Regions from separate parts of the Pseudomonas sp. rhizo66 genome, predicted to be linked through region 3. Evidence: riboswitches for the same ligand, from Rfam matches in the RefSeq annotation. Region 3 holds a riboswitch; each other region holds the start of a gene.
What was found. Region 3 has a riboswitch for cobalamin ahead of QZR14_RS24445 (ABC transporter substrate-binding protein). Riboswitches for the same ligand answer to the same signal wherever they lie in the genome.

Region 1 (3,413 bases), on a different contig from region 3:
TACGTGTAGCGCACTTCGGAGGTGAACGGCCGGCCGAGGTTATCGACGTTGCTCGAACGGCTGGTGACGTAATCACGGTCGAAGAGGTTTTCCACCAGCAGGCTCACGCGGTGCTGGTGGGCATTGTCGAGGTAGCGATAAGCGTCGGCATCAACCACGGAATAATTGCCGTATTCGACTTGCTTGGAACTCTTGATGTCGCGGATGTAACGGATCGCACCGCCGGCGCCCCACAGGCGGTTTTCCGATTCGTAGCCCAGCCGCGAGCGGGCGAAGAAGCTCGGGATATCGTTGAGGGTCACACCGCTGCGCGATTCGGTGAGGTTGCGGGTCATGTCCGCTTGCAGGCTCCACCGATCGTTGAGCGCGAGCTTGGCGTCGGCCTCGAAACCACGCATGCGCACCAGGCCTTCACCGTTGACCCAGTGAATGTCGTCAAGGGTAATCAGGTCATCGATCTTGCGTTTGAACAGGGTCACGCTGGCGCTGAATTCACGGTCCAGCAAGAGGCCTTTGTAGTCGACACCGAGTTCAGCGTTGCGGCTTTTTTCCGGCTTCAGGTTGCGATTGCCGATCTCGTCGCCCGGCTCGTTGACGAACAGTTGCTCGGCGTTCGGCAGTTTGTAGGCGCTACCGTATTGGCCGCGCACCGACCAGTTGTCGTTGAGGTCATACAGCGAAGTGAGCATGCCGACCGTGGCGCCGTCGCCGCCGCTCATGGCTTCGTGACGTACGCCGATGCTCGGGTGCCAGTCGGGCAGGGCGTCGATTTGCGGCCGCAGTTGCGTGTAGAACGCGTGGGCTTCGGCCTTGTCGTTGTCGATGATCAACACATCGTCCTGACCCTTGAACCATTGATTGTCGGTGCCGAACACCAGCACATGGCCGCCGGGCAATTGAGCCTTGCCTTCGGCCTGCACACCCCAGTCGGTGAAGCCCCAATAGTCGTTGTGATTAATGACCCTGGTGCCGCTGCCATTGACGTTGTTGACGCGGGTATAACGTGTGTCCCAGTCGTTGATATGGCCTTTGACGAAGTAGCTCAGGCGTTCATTGAGGGTTTGTTCGAAGGTCGCTGTGGCGATCTGCTGCACGCGGTCGTTGTTGGTCTGGTGATTGTCCAGCGGGCGGGCGAAGTCGAGGTTGGCGTCGGCGTACTGGTAGAACAGTTCCAGTCGCGAATCATCCTCGAACGACTGAATTGCCTTGCCGCCGAACGTGGTGACTTCGTAGGCGCGTTTTTTCTCGCTGACGTTCTTCAGGTCGCGGTTGCGGTACGGCTGGTAACCGTCGGAGACGTTGTGGCTGACGTACGCCAGCAGACCGAGATCGCCAAAGCCGTTAGTGAAGATATTCTCGACGCGGGCGTCTTCGGTGGTGCCGCCAAAGCTGTCGACGCCTAGATTCACCTCGCCGGAGGCTTTGCGCGACTGCGGGCTGCGGGTGACGATATTGATCACGCCGGACACGGCCTGGGTGCCGAACAACAGGCTCTGGCCACCCTTGAGCACTTCGATGCGCTCGATGGCGTTGGCCGGCAGGGTGTCCAGATAGAGGCCGCCATACAGGCGATTGTTCAGGCGCACGCCGTCGAGCAGGATCAGCGTGTCGTCGTTGCGCCCGCCGAGCAGCGAATAGGTGCCGTAGTCGAACGGGCCGTTTTTCGGCGCGACATACAAGCCGGGAATGAACATCTGCATCACGCGGCTGACATCGGCGCTGGGGCCGGCGCGTTCGATCTGCTCGCGGCTGACGATCTCGACCTTGCTGCCGAATCTGGCCATGTCGGCGACGGTGGTGGACTCCACCGACGGTGCAGAAACGATTTGCTGATTGAGTTGCAGTGGCGCGTCGTCGGCCAGCAGCACAGGGCTGAACAGGCAGCCGCACAAGAACGTTGGAGCCGAGGTGTAGAAAGGTCGAATCATTGTCTTCTCGAAAAGGATCTTCGCAGAAGAGCATGCAAGAGAAGGCATCGCGCACAGCCAATACCGGCCCATGCCCGCCCACCGCAGGATTTTGCCAAACACTTTCCAGGCCGGTCTCCGGGCTCGCGCGTATCGAGGCTTTCACCTTCCCATGGCTGTGTGGCCACAGTGGTGTATTGAAAGCATCACGCGCATACCGTTGCGGGGGCAGCACCGGACTTGTTCGAAAAGAACGTACCGGTTTCCCGTTTCACCCCATGCACGGCGGCATGGGACACCTGAAACTGGCCGGCATCTGAACATTCGACGAGCGTCTCGTCAATGTGTCAACCAACGGAGGAAGTCTATTGAATGCGTTCCAGAGCGACAAACTGGCCACTCAACCACGTATAAAGCTGAGACACCGCCGGGGTGATCTGCTTGCGATGCGGGCACACCAGGCTCAACGGTGAGGCATTGCCGGGAAAATCCTTCAGCAGCACGACCAGTCGTCCTGCGATCACGTCTGCACTCACGTCCAGCCAGGATTTGTTGGCGATGCCTTCGCCGCTCAACGCCCAGCGGCGCACGATGTCGGCGTCGTCGCTGAACAGCGGTCCCGAGACCTGGATCGTTTCACTGCCAAGGCTCCACTTGTCGTAGATCCGGCCACCTTGCTGGTAGAGCAGGCAAGGGTGGTTGTGCAGATCGACCGGCGTTTGCGGGTATCCGTGGCGCTCCACGTATTCCGGTGCGGCGACCAGCACTCGCCGGTTCCACGGTGCCAGCGGCAGCGCCACGTAGTTGGCATCTTCATTCGAGCCGTATCGAATCGCCACGTCTACCGGGTCACGAAACAAGTCGGCCATCTGGTCCGACAGGGAAAATCGCAAGGTCAGCTCCGGGTGCTGGCGGCGAAACAGCGTGAGCCACGGCAGCAAAATGTTGCGCCCCAGATCCGACGGCGCCGTCACTTGCAGCACGCCACGCAACGTGGCGGTTTCACCGCGCAGGTTTTCCTTGCCTTGCTTGAGCGCCTCCAGCACCGAGTGGGCGGTGGGCAAGTATTGCTCGCCCTCGGCGGTTAATCGCAGGCTGCGGGTGGTGCGCGCAAACAGGCGCACGTCCAGCTCACGCTCCAGTCGCTTGATCGCCGCGGCAACCTGACCGGGCAATAAATCCGCCTCAAGGGCGGCAGCGGTGAAGCTGCCCAGCGCGGCGCTGCGGGTGAACAAACCAAGATCATCAATGCGGATCATTTTCACTCCTGCAGTGAAAGTGTTGGCGCATTCTGCTGGTTTTTCTTTGTGCTTGGGAAGTCGAAGATGGCGACAAGCGAGCACATCAGCTCTTCAGACAGCGAGTTTCCATGAAAGCCATCACCTTCACACAACACGCCTTGCCCATTGAGGATCCGCAGTCGTTGCAGGACATCGACCTCCCGGTGCCGACTCCCGGCCCAAGGGATTTGCTCGTAGAGGTTCAAGCCGTGTCGGTCAATCCGGT
Region 2 (3,413 bases), on a different contig from region 3:
CCACATCGGACTGACTGCGCTCGCTGCGCCAGGCCAGGTCCTTGAAACTGATCGGCCGACTGATGATGCGCCCGTCGAGTTCCGGCAAGGCAATGTGCATGGCCAGATCCCGTGGCCCTAGGCCTTGCTCGCTGTCGCGCCAGCCGGGCTCGTTGTCCTGCGCGCAGATTGCCTGAATCACCGGGATGTTGCGGCGAAACGGCCGCAAGTGCGGCGCTTCAGGACTGGACTGGGCAAACCCGGTGGTGTTGAGAATCACCCCGGCCTCGACCTCGTCCAGCCAGTCCTCGACCACCGCCAGGCAGCCGGGCTCTTTCAAACTGGCCACCGCAATCGGCAGCGGATTCAGCCCCGCCGCCTGCAAGCGCTGGCAGAACACATCGATAAACGCAGTGTTCGCCGCTTGCAGATGCGAGCGGTAAAACAACACCGCCGCGACCGGGTGCTCGGGCAGCCATTCGGCTTGCCAGTCACTCAGTGCGGCGGTGGTTTTGTTCGGGTGGTAAATCGCCGTGCGCGGCAGGGTTTGCGGTTCTTCCCAAGCATAATCGCGAGCCAGCCAGCGGTTGGCCAGACAGCGGAAGAAATCCAGCGCATTGCCCAGGCCACCCTGACGCAAGAACTGCCAGAGGCGATCACGATCCACGGCGTTGACGGTGCTCAAGTCACTGAGTTCCGGATCAGGACGGTCATCGCCCGGCACCAGAATCAGCTGCACACCACGCTCAGACAGTTCGACCAGACGCTCGACGCCGTAACGCCAGTAAGCGATGCCGCCGTGCAACGAAATCAGAATGACCTTGGCATGACGCAGCACTTCGTCGACGTACAGATCGACCGAAGCGTGATTCTGCACCTGCATCGGGTTGGCCAGACGCAGGCTCGGGTAATCCTCGGGCAATTGCTGCGCGGCCTCGGCGAGCAGCGCCAGACTGGAGTCGCCGCTGCACAGGATCACCAGCTCGGCGGGGGTTTGGCCAAGGTCGGCAATGTTGTCATCCGAGACGAAACCGCCGGGCTGGGTCCTGAGCAGGTGCATGGCTTAAACGCTGAGCGCGGCGCGCAGTTGCGCTTCGAGTCGGGCGGCGTCGAGTTCCTGGCCGATCAGCACCAGACGCGTGACGCGCGCTTCATCGGCGCCCCACTGACGGTCGAAATGCTTGTCGAAACGCGTGCCCACGCCCTGGATCAGCAGACGCATTGGTTTGTTCGGGATGGCCGCGAAACCTTTGACACGCAGGATACCGTGCTGAACCACCAGTTGCGTCAGGGCGTCGAGCAGCAGGCTTTCGTCGGCTTGCGGCAGTTCGATGGAGATCGAATCGAAAGCGTCGTGATCGTGGTCATCGTGGTCGTCATCACCGTCGTGGTGATGATCGTGATGGCTGTGACGGCTGTCGATGTGTTCCTCGGACCCGGCGCCGAGGCCGATCAGCACGTCCAGCGGCAGACGACCGTTGCTGGCTTCGATGATTTTCACTGCTGGCGGCAGCTCTTCGGCGACTTCGGCGCGGACACGAGCGAGGTCTTGCGCGCTGGTCTGGTCGGCTTTGTTGAGGATCACCAGGTCGGCGCTGGCCAGTTGGTCGGCGAACAATTCGTGCAGCGGCGATTCGTGATCGAGGTTCGGGTCGAGTTTGCGCTGGGCATCGACCTGATCCGGGAACGCGGCGAAGGTGCCAGCAGCGACGGCCGGGCTGTCGACCACGGTGATCACCGCGTCAACGGTGCAGGCGCTACGGATTTCCGGCCACTGGAAGGCTTGCACCAGCGGTTTTGGCAGGGCCAGGCCCGAGGTTTCGATGAGGATGTGGTCGAGGTCGCCACGACGGGCAACCAGTTCGCGCATCACCGGGAAGAACTCTTCCTGAACGGTGCAGCACAGGCAGCCGTTGGCCAACTCGTAAACGCGGCCGGTGGCTTCTTCTTCGGTGCAACCGATGGTGCATTGCTTGAGGATTTCACCGTCAATGCCCAACTCGCCGAACTCGTTGACGATCACCGCGATGCGACGGCCCTGCGCGTTGTCGAGCATGTGCCGCAGCAGCGTGGTCTTGCCCGAGCCAAGGAAGCCGGTGACGATGGTGACGGGGAGTTTGGCCAGTGTTTTCATCGGTATGCCCTTTGGCAAGCGGCGGGCATACGGGACGAGTACCGGCAACGCGCGTGCGCGCCGGAAGCATTCGCCACCGGATCACCCCGCCCGGTTGTAGTGAGAATCTGTGACGAGGCAGGTCTCCTGGCTGACGGCGTTCAGGCGCTGGGCCTGGCGTTGGCTGCGCCTTCCCGCTGGCTCATCGATTGAGCTGGCAGTGGCATGGCAGCGAACATCACCGTTCACAGTTGCGGGGGCAGCCGCGGCATTGACCGCGTTCCCTTCTTAGCTCCGGCATACGCCGGAGAACCTCGAATGCGCAAGGCTACGCATGCACGGCAGGCGGGTCAACGCCTGGATCATTGTGGTTATAAGGGCACCAACTTTTTCATCTAATGATCGCGAACACTTCTCACTTAAAAAGTAGTTGTAAGTTATGTCTTACATGCCCTATCCGTTACATAAGAAAACTACCACCGCGTTAAACCCTGAAATAGAGCGGCCGCGTGCATTCGATTACATATCTTTACAAAAACCAAATTGATAAATCAATACAAGATATGAACGATGAGTTCGCACAAGGACTATGAGTCTCTCAAGAAAGGATTTCTTGCATGGCTGATTATTATCAGTATTTGATCCTGCCTGTTTCTTTCCTGCACCCATGGGTATCCACAACATGAGTGCCGGTAACGCGTTACGGCTTGCAAGTGATGCCGGACTAAAGGAACTTTCCGAACTACTGCGCAATTGCCACTATGCGCACAGCGCCCATTATCCAGCATTGGATGTAGCACTGCTGGGACGCGAAGCATGCCGGGCATTCAATGCAACCTGGGAGCATTTGCATACCGACGCGTATCTCAGCGCAGAGAACGGTCTTCGCGAACGACGCATCTGCAAGTTCCAGTATCGCCAACGGGAACGCCAGTGGACGGCGCTGCAAGACTGCCACTTTTTTCAAGCCGAGACCGACAACCCGCTGTTGGGCGGGGTGCAGCGCACCTACACCCGCTGCGAGGCGACGTTCATTGACTCCCCGGTTCTGCAGACACTGCTGGCCGCCGACCTGGCACTGATGGACATGGCGCTGGGCCCGCGCGACTGGCTCGTGACCTGCCATCAGTTCCGTATCCTCTGCGATCAAGGCAATGCTGGCCAGGCCACCCCTGAGGGCCGACATCGCGACGGGCACGATTTTGTCTTTCAACACCTCATTCAACGCCAGCATGTCATCGGTGGCGAAAGCCGGATATTTGATGAAGAAGGTGGCCAAGTATTCAGTGCAACTTTGACTGACTATCTGGAAACCGTCGTC
Region 3 (3,413 bases):
GCGAGTGATCAGAAACGCCGTTAGCGCGTTGAACAGCTGCGAGCCGGCGATCCCCGCAAGAATGATCTGCCCGGTGCCGCTGGCCGAGCCGCTGACCCGCGCCAGCACAATCACCAGCACGAACGCCGTGACCGCGCCGGCAAAGGCACCGACCGACAGCGAGATCAACCCGGCACCGACGCCAAGCAGCGCCACCATTACCGCCCCGGTCGAGGCGCCGGCAGAAATGCCCAGCAGATACGGATCGGCCAACGGGTTGCGCAGCAGCGACTGCAAAATCACTCCGCAGGTGGCTAACCCGGCACCGCATGCCGCCGCGACCAATGCGCGGGTCAGGCGGTAGTTCCAGACGATGCCTTCATCGATGGGGTCGAGCACGTGCCCGGCGCCCCATAATTTGTTGGCCAGTACTTGGCACACCACGCCCGGTTCAATCGAGGTTTCACCAATGGCCACGCCGGCGATCACTGCAATCAACAGGGTCGCCAGGGCCAGGAGCGTGCGGATCAGGCTGGCACTCATTGCGACAGGTCATAGCCGTTGATGGCCGTGGCCAATTGCTCGATGCCATCGAACATGCGCAGGCTCGCCTGCAGGGCCATGGCGTCGAGAATGATGATGCGGTTGTGTTTCACCGCGTCCATGTTGCGCGTGACAGGGTCGCTGCGCAGGAAGGCGAGTTTCTTTTCATAGTCGTCGGCGGGGAAGCGTCGACGATCCATGCGCGCGATGACCAGGAAGGTCGGATTGGCCTTGGCGATGGTTTCCCAACCGACCGTTGGCCACTCTTCATCGGACGCCACCACATTGCGCACGCCGAGGGTGCTGAGCATGAAGTCGGGAACGCCTTTGTGTCCGGCCACGAAGGGCTCGATGTCCATTTGTGCACTGGAGAACCAAACCAGCGCGCTGGCATCCTTGAGCTGTTTGCCTTGGGCGGTGGCGATCGATTTGGCGAGGCTGGCCTTGAGTTGATCATTGAGCTGCTGGCCACGCTCCTGAACGTCGAAGATTTGCGCCAGTTGGCTCACGCTCTTGTAAATCGTGTCGATGCGAAACGGAGCCAGCCGCGTACCATCGGCGCCGACCAGGTTGTCCTTGGCTTCGCAATCGGAGGGCAGCAGATACGTTGGAATCTTCAGCTCATGAAACTGCTCGCGAGTGCCCACCGCACCTTGCGGGCCGACCATCCATTCCAGCTCCACGGCGACCAGTTGCGGGCGCTTGCCGATCACCGATTCGAAACTCGGCTCGTTGTCGGCCAGGCGCTCGATCCGGTCGTTCTGCGCCTTGTACTTGTCCAGCACGTTGTTGAACCACAGCGAAGTGCCGACGACTTTGTCGCCCAGACCCATGGCGTAGAGCATTTCCGTGCCGGCCTGGCCGATGGTCACGGTGCGCGTCGGGGCCTGCGGGAAGGTCAGGGTGCTGCCGCAATTCTCGATCGTCAGCGGATAGACAGTCGGTGCCGCCTGCGCCAGGGCGCAAAGGCTCAGGCCGGTGATGAGGGTGGCAATGCGGGGCAGCAGCATGGGGCAGTCTCCGAGGGAACCGTACGGGGAGCGGGAGAGTACGGTCTGGAAACACACCATCGAACGCGGTCAGGGCAACCGCGCAAGGCCGGGCAGCAATCGAAGACGCGCACGGCACGATGTCCTTCCCGGACACCCCGCCGGTTAGTAGTCACTGTGCCGGCAGGTCTCCTGACTGATGCGTCATCACCTGGCTCCGGCCTTCCCGGGTTCACCCAGTGGCAGTCGTGGAGCAGGCTCGGCACCTACAGTTGCGGGGGCAGTTCCGATCAATGCTGTGCAAGCATCTCGGATTCCCTATTAGTCCCGTTCGGGAACCAGCGGCGGCATGGTAGTCGATCAAGCCGCTGAAGGGGAGACGAATCTGTCGCGGCGAGGATCAGTGCTGGCTCATCAAACCGTGCAACACGCCCAGACGCAGGCCCGGTTCCGACGGCAGCATTTGCGCGATGCCGAACACTTTGAACGCCGCCAGCATCAACACCAGACCGCCGGGCAAAATGCTCTGGCGGTGCGGTTGCAGGCCGGCGAGCTTGAGCTGTTGTACGTTGTTCACCTTCAACAGCAGCAGCGACAGGCGCAGCAGTCCGCCGTAGGTGATGCCGTCCTGACCGAAGTCGTTTAGGCAATTGGCTTTGAGCACTTTGGCAAGCATGCGCGCGGTGCCGGAAGAGCCAATGGTCTGCTGCCAGCCTTGCGCACGGTAGCGTCGGGCAACTTTTTCAAACTGCAGGATGGCGAAGCGTTCGGCCGCCTGTAGCGCGCCGGCAGACACATCGCCGCCGCGAAAGAACCGCGTGCTCAGGGTGCCGCTGCCGATGGCGATGCTTTCAGTGAGCAACGGTTGTGAACCCTGGCCGAGGATCAGTTCGGTCGAACCTCCGCCGATGTCGACCACCAGGCGCAGGTCCTCGGCGCAGGGCAAGGCATGGGTCACGCCGGCGTAGACCAGTCGCGCCTCTTCATGGCCGCAAATGACATCAATGGGAAACCCCAGATGCCGCTCGGCACTGGCGAGAAACAGTTGCGCGTTGTCCGCCTCGCGCACTGCACTGGTCGCCACCGCACGCACTCGGCCAGCCTCGAAGCCGCGCAGCTTCTTGCCGAACCGCGCCAACGCCTGCCAGCCGCGATCCAGGGCCAACGCATCCAGTGCGCCGCCGTCAAAGCCTTCGGCAAGGCGCACCGGCTCGCGCAGGGTTTTCACTTCCTGAATCATGAAGCCTTTTCGGCTGCGTACTGACTGGCCGATCATCAGGCGAAAGGCATTCGAACCCAGGTCGATGGCGGCAAACAGCGAGGCGTCGTCTTTCATGGGAATCCTTGCAGAGCATCCGCCCGAAGGCTCAAGACGGTTTGCGAGGATTCTGCCGTGATCTTGATGACATCCTGATGACGGGGCAGGGTCGGTTGAATGAATTTGCGGCTGTCATGACACTGTCATTATCCGGCGTCTATGCTGAGGCCAATACATCGCGTGTTCTTAAAGTTTTTGCTGCCAGATTTGGCAGCTTTTTTTTGCCTGAAATTTGAGCGAGGGCCTGCCCCGCCTGATCGTTCCCACGCGGAGCGTGGGAACGATCATCAGCAAGATCAAAAGATCGCAGCCTTCGGCAGCTCCTACAGGGGGCGTATTTGCAATTTTCAATAGAGGTTGGCTAATATACGATCCATATACACATCGTATCGGATCCATATATGGGCATCGTAAAGATTTCAGAGGACATGCACGAGAACCTGCGTATCTCCAGCAACGCCCTCAGCCGCTCGATCAACGCGCAGGCCGAGCACTGGATGCGCATCGGCATGCTCGCCGAACTGCACCCCAACCTCGACCACAGCGCCATTTGCCGCTTGCTGATCCGCGCCGAACAGAACGGC
Region 4 (3,413 bases), on a different contig from region 3:
AGCTCTTCGCCTGCCGGCATCGCGGTTTTCTCGGCGTAGCGGGTCAGAATCACGCTTTGCGACACGTCCGGCAGGGTCAGTTCCGCGCCAAGCAACGCCGCACAGGCTGCGGTGGCAGTTACACCGGGAATGATCTCGAACGGAATATTCAGCTCGCGCAGGTAACGGATCTGCTCACCGATCGCGCCATACAGGCTCGGATCGCCGGAATGCACCCGCGCCACATCCTGGCCCTTGGCATGCGTGGTCTTGATCAGTTCGATGATCTGTTCCAGATGCAGTTCGGCGCTGTTTACCACCGTTTCCGCCTGATGGCCATCGAGCACCGCCGCCGGCACCAGCGAACCTGCGTAGATAATCACCGGGCAACTGCGGATCAGCCGCTGGCCTTTGACGGTGATCAGTTCCGGGTCGCCGGGGCCGGCGCCGATGAAGTAGACGGTCATCGTTGAATCCTGAGTAAAAGAGGGCACGACCGCGTTGCAGATGAACAACGCTCATGATCAATGGCGAGGATTATCGGGATTTTACGCCGCGCCGGCCAATGCCAGCGTGGCCTGAGCGTATTTCTGCCGGGAAATCAGCAGTTTTGCCGGGGCCTGAATCAGCTGTTCGGCGAGGGCCAGTGCCGCGCTTTCGGCGACGCCATAGCAACCGGTGCGTTCATAAGCGATTTGCGAATGGTGACTGAGCCGCTGTTGGTAACTGGCCAACTCGTCGCTGCTGAAGTACAGCAAGGGCAGGGCCAGTTGTGCAGCAAGTTCTTGCAGGCCCGGCTCGTCACGCTTCAAGTCGATGCTGGCCAGCGCCTTCACCGCCTCAAGCTCAATGCGATGCGCCTGTAACGCTTGATCGAGTAACGCGCGCAGGGTGCTGGCCGGGCAGCCACGCTGGCAGCCCAGGCCGACGACCAGGGTCGGCACTGCGCGGTCATCGGTCATGCGGGGTATTGGCCATCGCTTTTGCGGCGGAACAACCAGGCACTGATCAGGCCCAGGGCCAGCCAGAACGCGACGTTGGTCAACTGCGAAGCGATTTTGAACTGAGCTTCCAGTGCTTCGGGGGCGAGCATCGAATGCACTTCCGGTTGCGGCGCGCCAATCACGTGCGGCACGGCGAGGATTGCCACGCCCAGCAGTTTCATCAGCCAGTGACGGCTGAACACGATGAGGGCCAGGCCGGCAGCGGTTGAAGCAGCCGTTCCGATCCACCACGTTTGCCGCGAAGCCAGATCGGCCGCAGCGGTGCCGGGCAGTTCAGGCGGCAGGCCCAAGGTAGGAGCAAGCACGAACGTCGCGTAACCGGCCAGGCCCCAGAGCAGGCCCTGTGAAGTTTTGGTCGGTGCGCGCAAGGTGTACAGGCCCGCAAGCATCAGGGCGAAACCGACGGCCACCACCAGATTGCCACCCGTGGTCGAAACCACGCGCTGCCAGCCGTCTTCCGGCTCCCAGGCTTCGGCATCGTGGCTGTGCGCAGCCACGCCAGCGGCGTGTTCGTGAACCGCTATCGGCTCGGATTTCTCGAAAGTTTCGGCCTGCAGAATCAGCGGCGAAACCCAGAAGCTTTGCAGTAAGGTGAGGAGCAGGGCGGCCAGCAGACCGGTGAAACCTGCAGTTTGCGCGATACGCTTGATCATGTCGGCAGGCCTCAGTGGCACGGGAACGCGGCGCTGTGGCGGGTATCGTGGGCAGCGTTGTGCACCGCTTCGATGTGCGAGAAACCGGCGAAGTAAACCAGACTGGCGCCGAGGATCGACGCGAAGATCGCGGCGGTCAGGCGTTGGCTCAGGGTGGTGGTGCTGGCGATTTTGTCCGTGTTGCTGCCGGTGCTGCTGATGATCGACATGGCGCTTCCCTCTGGAGTGTCAGCGGGTGAATAGAGCGCATGAAAACCCCGGCGGGCTGGGCTCGCAGAGGTTCGAACAGCGCCCGCCCACCGCGGGTTTGTTATGTGCAGCGCCGCACAAATGCGGGCTGTGTGTTGCGGGCCGGTCTCCGGGCTCACGAGGGGTTGGCGTCAGGCCGACCTGCAAGCGTCACCTTCCCATGCCTTGCTGACACAGTGGTTTTGACGCTTCGCTCGCTTACCGTTGCGGGGGCAGCACCGGACTGACATGGGCTTGAGTAAAGCACATGATTCACCGGTTTCCCGTTTCACCCTGTGAAGGGCACCCGTAACAAGTTGTGTAGGAGAGCATGGGCGGGGGATTTGAGTCAATCGGCGCCTAGCGCATGATCAGCAGGACGTACACCCCCAGCGCCATCAGGAACGCATAATAGGATTTGATTCGCGTCAGGCTCAGCAGCCACGCCAACGCCACCGGCAGGATCCATGGCATGGCCGTCAGGTGCTGGCTGGCCAAAGGGTAGAGTGAGACCGCCAGCAGGCTGACGAGCATCGCCACCGATGTGTATTTTCCCAGACGATCGATGAAAGCGCGGGCAGTTGCCGAAAGCCGTTCGACATCGACGGCAAGCGGCAGCAAGCGGCATACGATCGAAACCAGCGCGCAAATCAGTACGTACAGCCAGAAAGTACCAGGTTCAATCATAGACATAGCTCGTCAGAACGGTGATGGCGAGCACCAGCAGCAAGCTGACCTCGCCCAGCCACAGCAAGCTCGCGGCGGTGGCCAGGCCGGCAATCCATTGCGCATGGAAGCTGTGACGGTCGCGGGCCATCTTGCCAAGCGAAGCGCTGATGAAAATCGCGATCACCACACTGACGTGATCCATCACTGCGTTGTCGGCCACGCTGGCGAAGCAATACCCGCCCACGGTGCCAAGCAGGGCGGCGGCGTACAGCAGAAAGCACACGGTGTTGGCATACGGGCGGCTGATCGGTTGCTGATCCTTGCGGATCGACATCAACGTGAAAGCCGCATTTGCCATCACCGCCAGGGCGGGGACGAACGCTTTGACCGGGCCCTGGAGGCTGGATTTCAGGCTCAGTGTGAAGACCAGAAAACGCAAGTTGATACTCAGCGCCGAGACCAGCACGCCAAAGGCGTTAAGCAGGTGCGCCGGGGTTTCCAGCAGCGTCAGTTGCAACGGCGAGGCCATTACCGTACCGCTGAAAACCACCATGGCCGGAAGATCCAGACCATGGCGGCGCCCGAGCATGCCGATCAGGGTGAAGGTCAGCAGCAGCGAGAAGACGAACGGTAGCGCATCGCGGATACCGGTCGCGATCTCGCTGCGCGACGCCGGTTTTGCCAGGTTCGACTCAACCAGCATGAGTGCTGTGCCGCGAGCCGGCCAGCAATTGCTCTACGCCGTTCTTGTAGGCCAGGGCTTTTTCCAGGTAGTACTCGGTGGAGAAGCGCGGAATGAACTCTTCCACCACGGCCACACCCCGATAGCCGTTGACCGCGAAGCGATTGAGCACATCGCTCAGGCGCAAGTTGCCTTCGC

Region 1: linked by a shared signal. The riboswitch ahead of QZR14_RS19420 (TonB-dependent receptor plug domain-containing protein) and the one ahead of QZR14_RS24445 (ABC transporter substrate-binding protein) in region 3 are both predicted to bind cobalamin.
Region 2: linked by a shared signal. The riboswitch ahead of cobW (cobalamin biosynthesis protein CobW) and the one ahead of QZR14_RS24445 (ABC transporter substrate-binding protein) in region 3 are both predicted to bind cobalamin.
Region 4: linked by a shared signal. The riboswitch ahead of QZR14_RS00260 (CbtB domain-containing protein) and the one ahead of QZR14_RS24445 (ABC transporter substrate-binding protein) in region 3 are both predicted to bind cobalamin.

The regions. Positions count from the first base shown of each region.
Region 1 covers NZ_JAUJWZ010000016.1:129,993-133,405, forward strand. The annotation lists gene QZR14_RS19420 (TonB-dependent receptor plug domain-containing protein) at 1-1,928, opposite strand, end outside; cobalamin riboswitch at 2,020-2,225, opposite strand; gene QZR14_RS19425 (LysR family transcriptional regulator) at 2,273-3,166, opposite strand; gene QZR14_RS19430 (zinc-binding alcohol dehydrogenase family protein) at 3,277-3,413, shown strand, end outside.
Region 2 covers NZ_JAUJWZ010000001.1:83,970-87,382, reverse strand. The annotation lists gene cobN (cobaltochelatase subunit CobN) at 1-1,039, opposite strand, end outside; gene cobW (cobalamin biosynthesis protein CobW) at 1,043-2,113, opposite strand; cobalamin riboswitch at 2,213-2,424, opposite strand; gene QZR14_RS00290 (2OG-Fe dioxygenase family protein) at 2,775-3,413, shown strand, end outside.
Region 3 covers NZ_JAUJWZ010000024.1:20,800-24,212, forward strand. The annotation lists gene QZR14_RS24440 (FecCD family ABC transporter permease) at 1-510, opposite strand, end outside; gene QZR14_RS24445 (ABC transporter substrate-binding protein) at 519-1,532, opposite strand; cobalamin riboswitch at 1,677-1,869, opposite strand; gene QZR14_RS24450 (Ppx/GppA family phosphatase) at 1,912-2,847, opposite strand; gene QZR14_RS24455 (hypothetical protein) at 2,856-3,065, shown strand; gene QZR14_RS24460 (ParD-like family protein) at 3,231-3,413, shown strand, end outside.
Region 4 covers NZ_JAUJWZ010000001.1:76,020-79,432, forward strand. The annotation lists gene cobM (precorrin-4 C(11)-methyltransferase) at 1-446, opposite strand, end outside; gene QZR14_RS00250 (cobalamin biosynthesis protein) at 528-941, opposite strand; gene QZR14_RS00255 (CbtA family protein) at 938-1,636, opposite strand; gene QZR14_RS00260 (CbtB domain-containing protein) at 1,648-1,845, opposite strand; cobalamin riboswitch at 1,969-2,190, opposite strand; gene QZR14_RS00265 (hypothetical protein) at 2,225-2,551, opposite strand; gene QZR14_RS00270 (AzlC family ABC transporter permease) at 2,544-3,236, opposite strand; gene QZR14_RS00275 (sugar phosphate isomerase/epimerase family protein) at 3,226-3,413, opposite strand, start outside.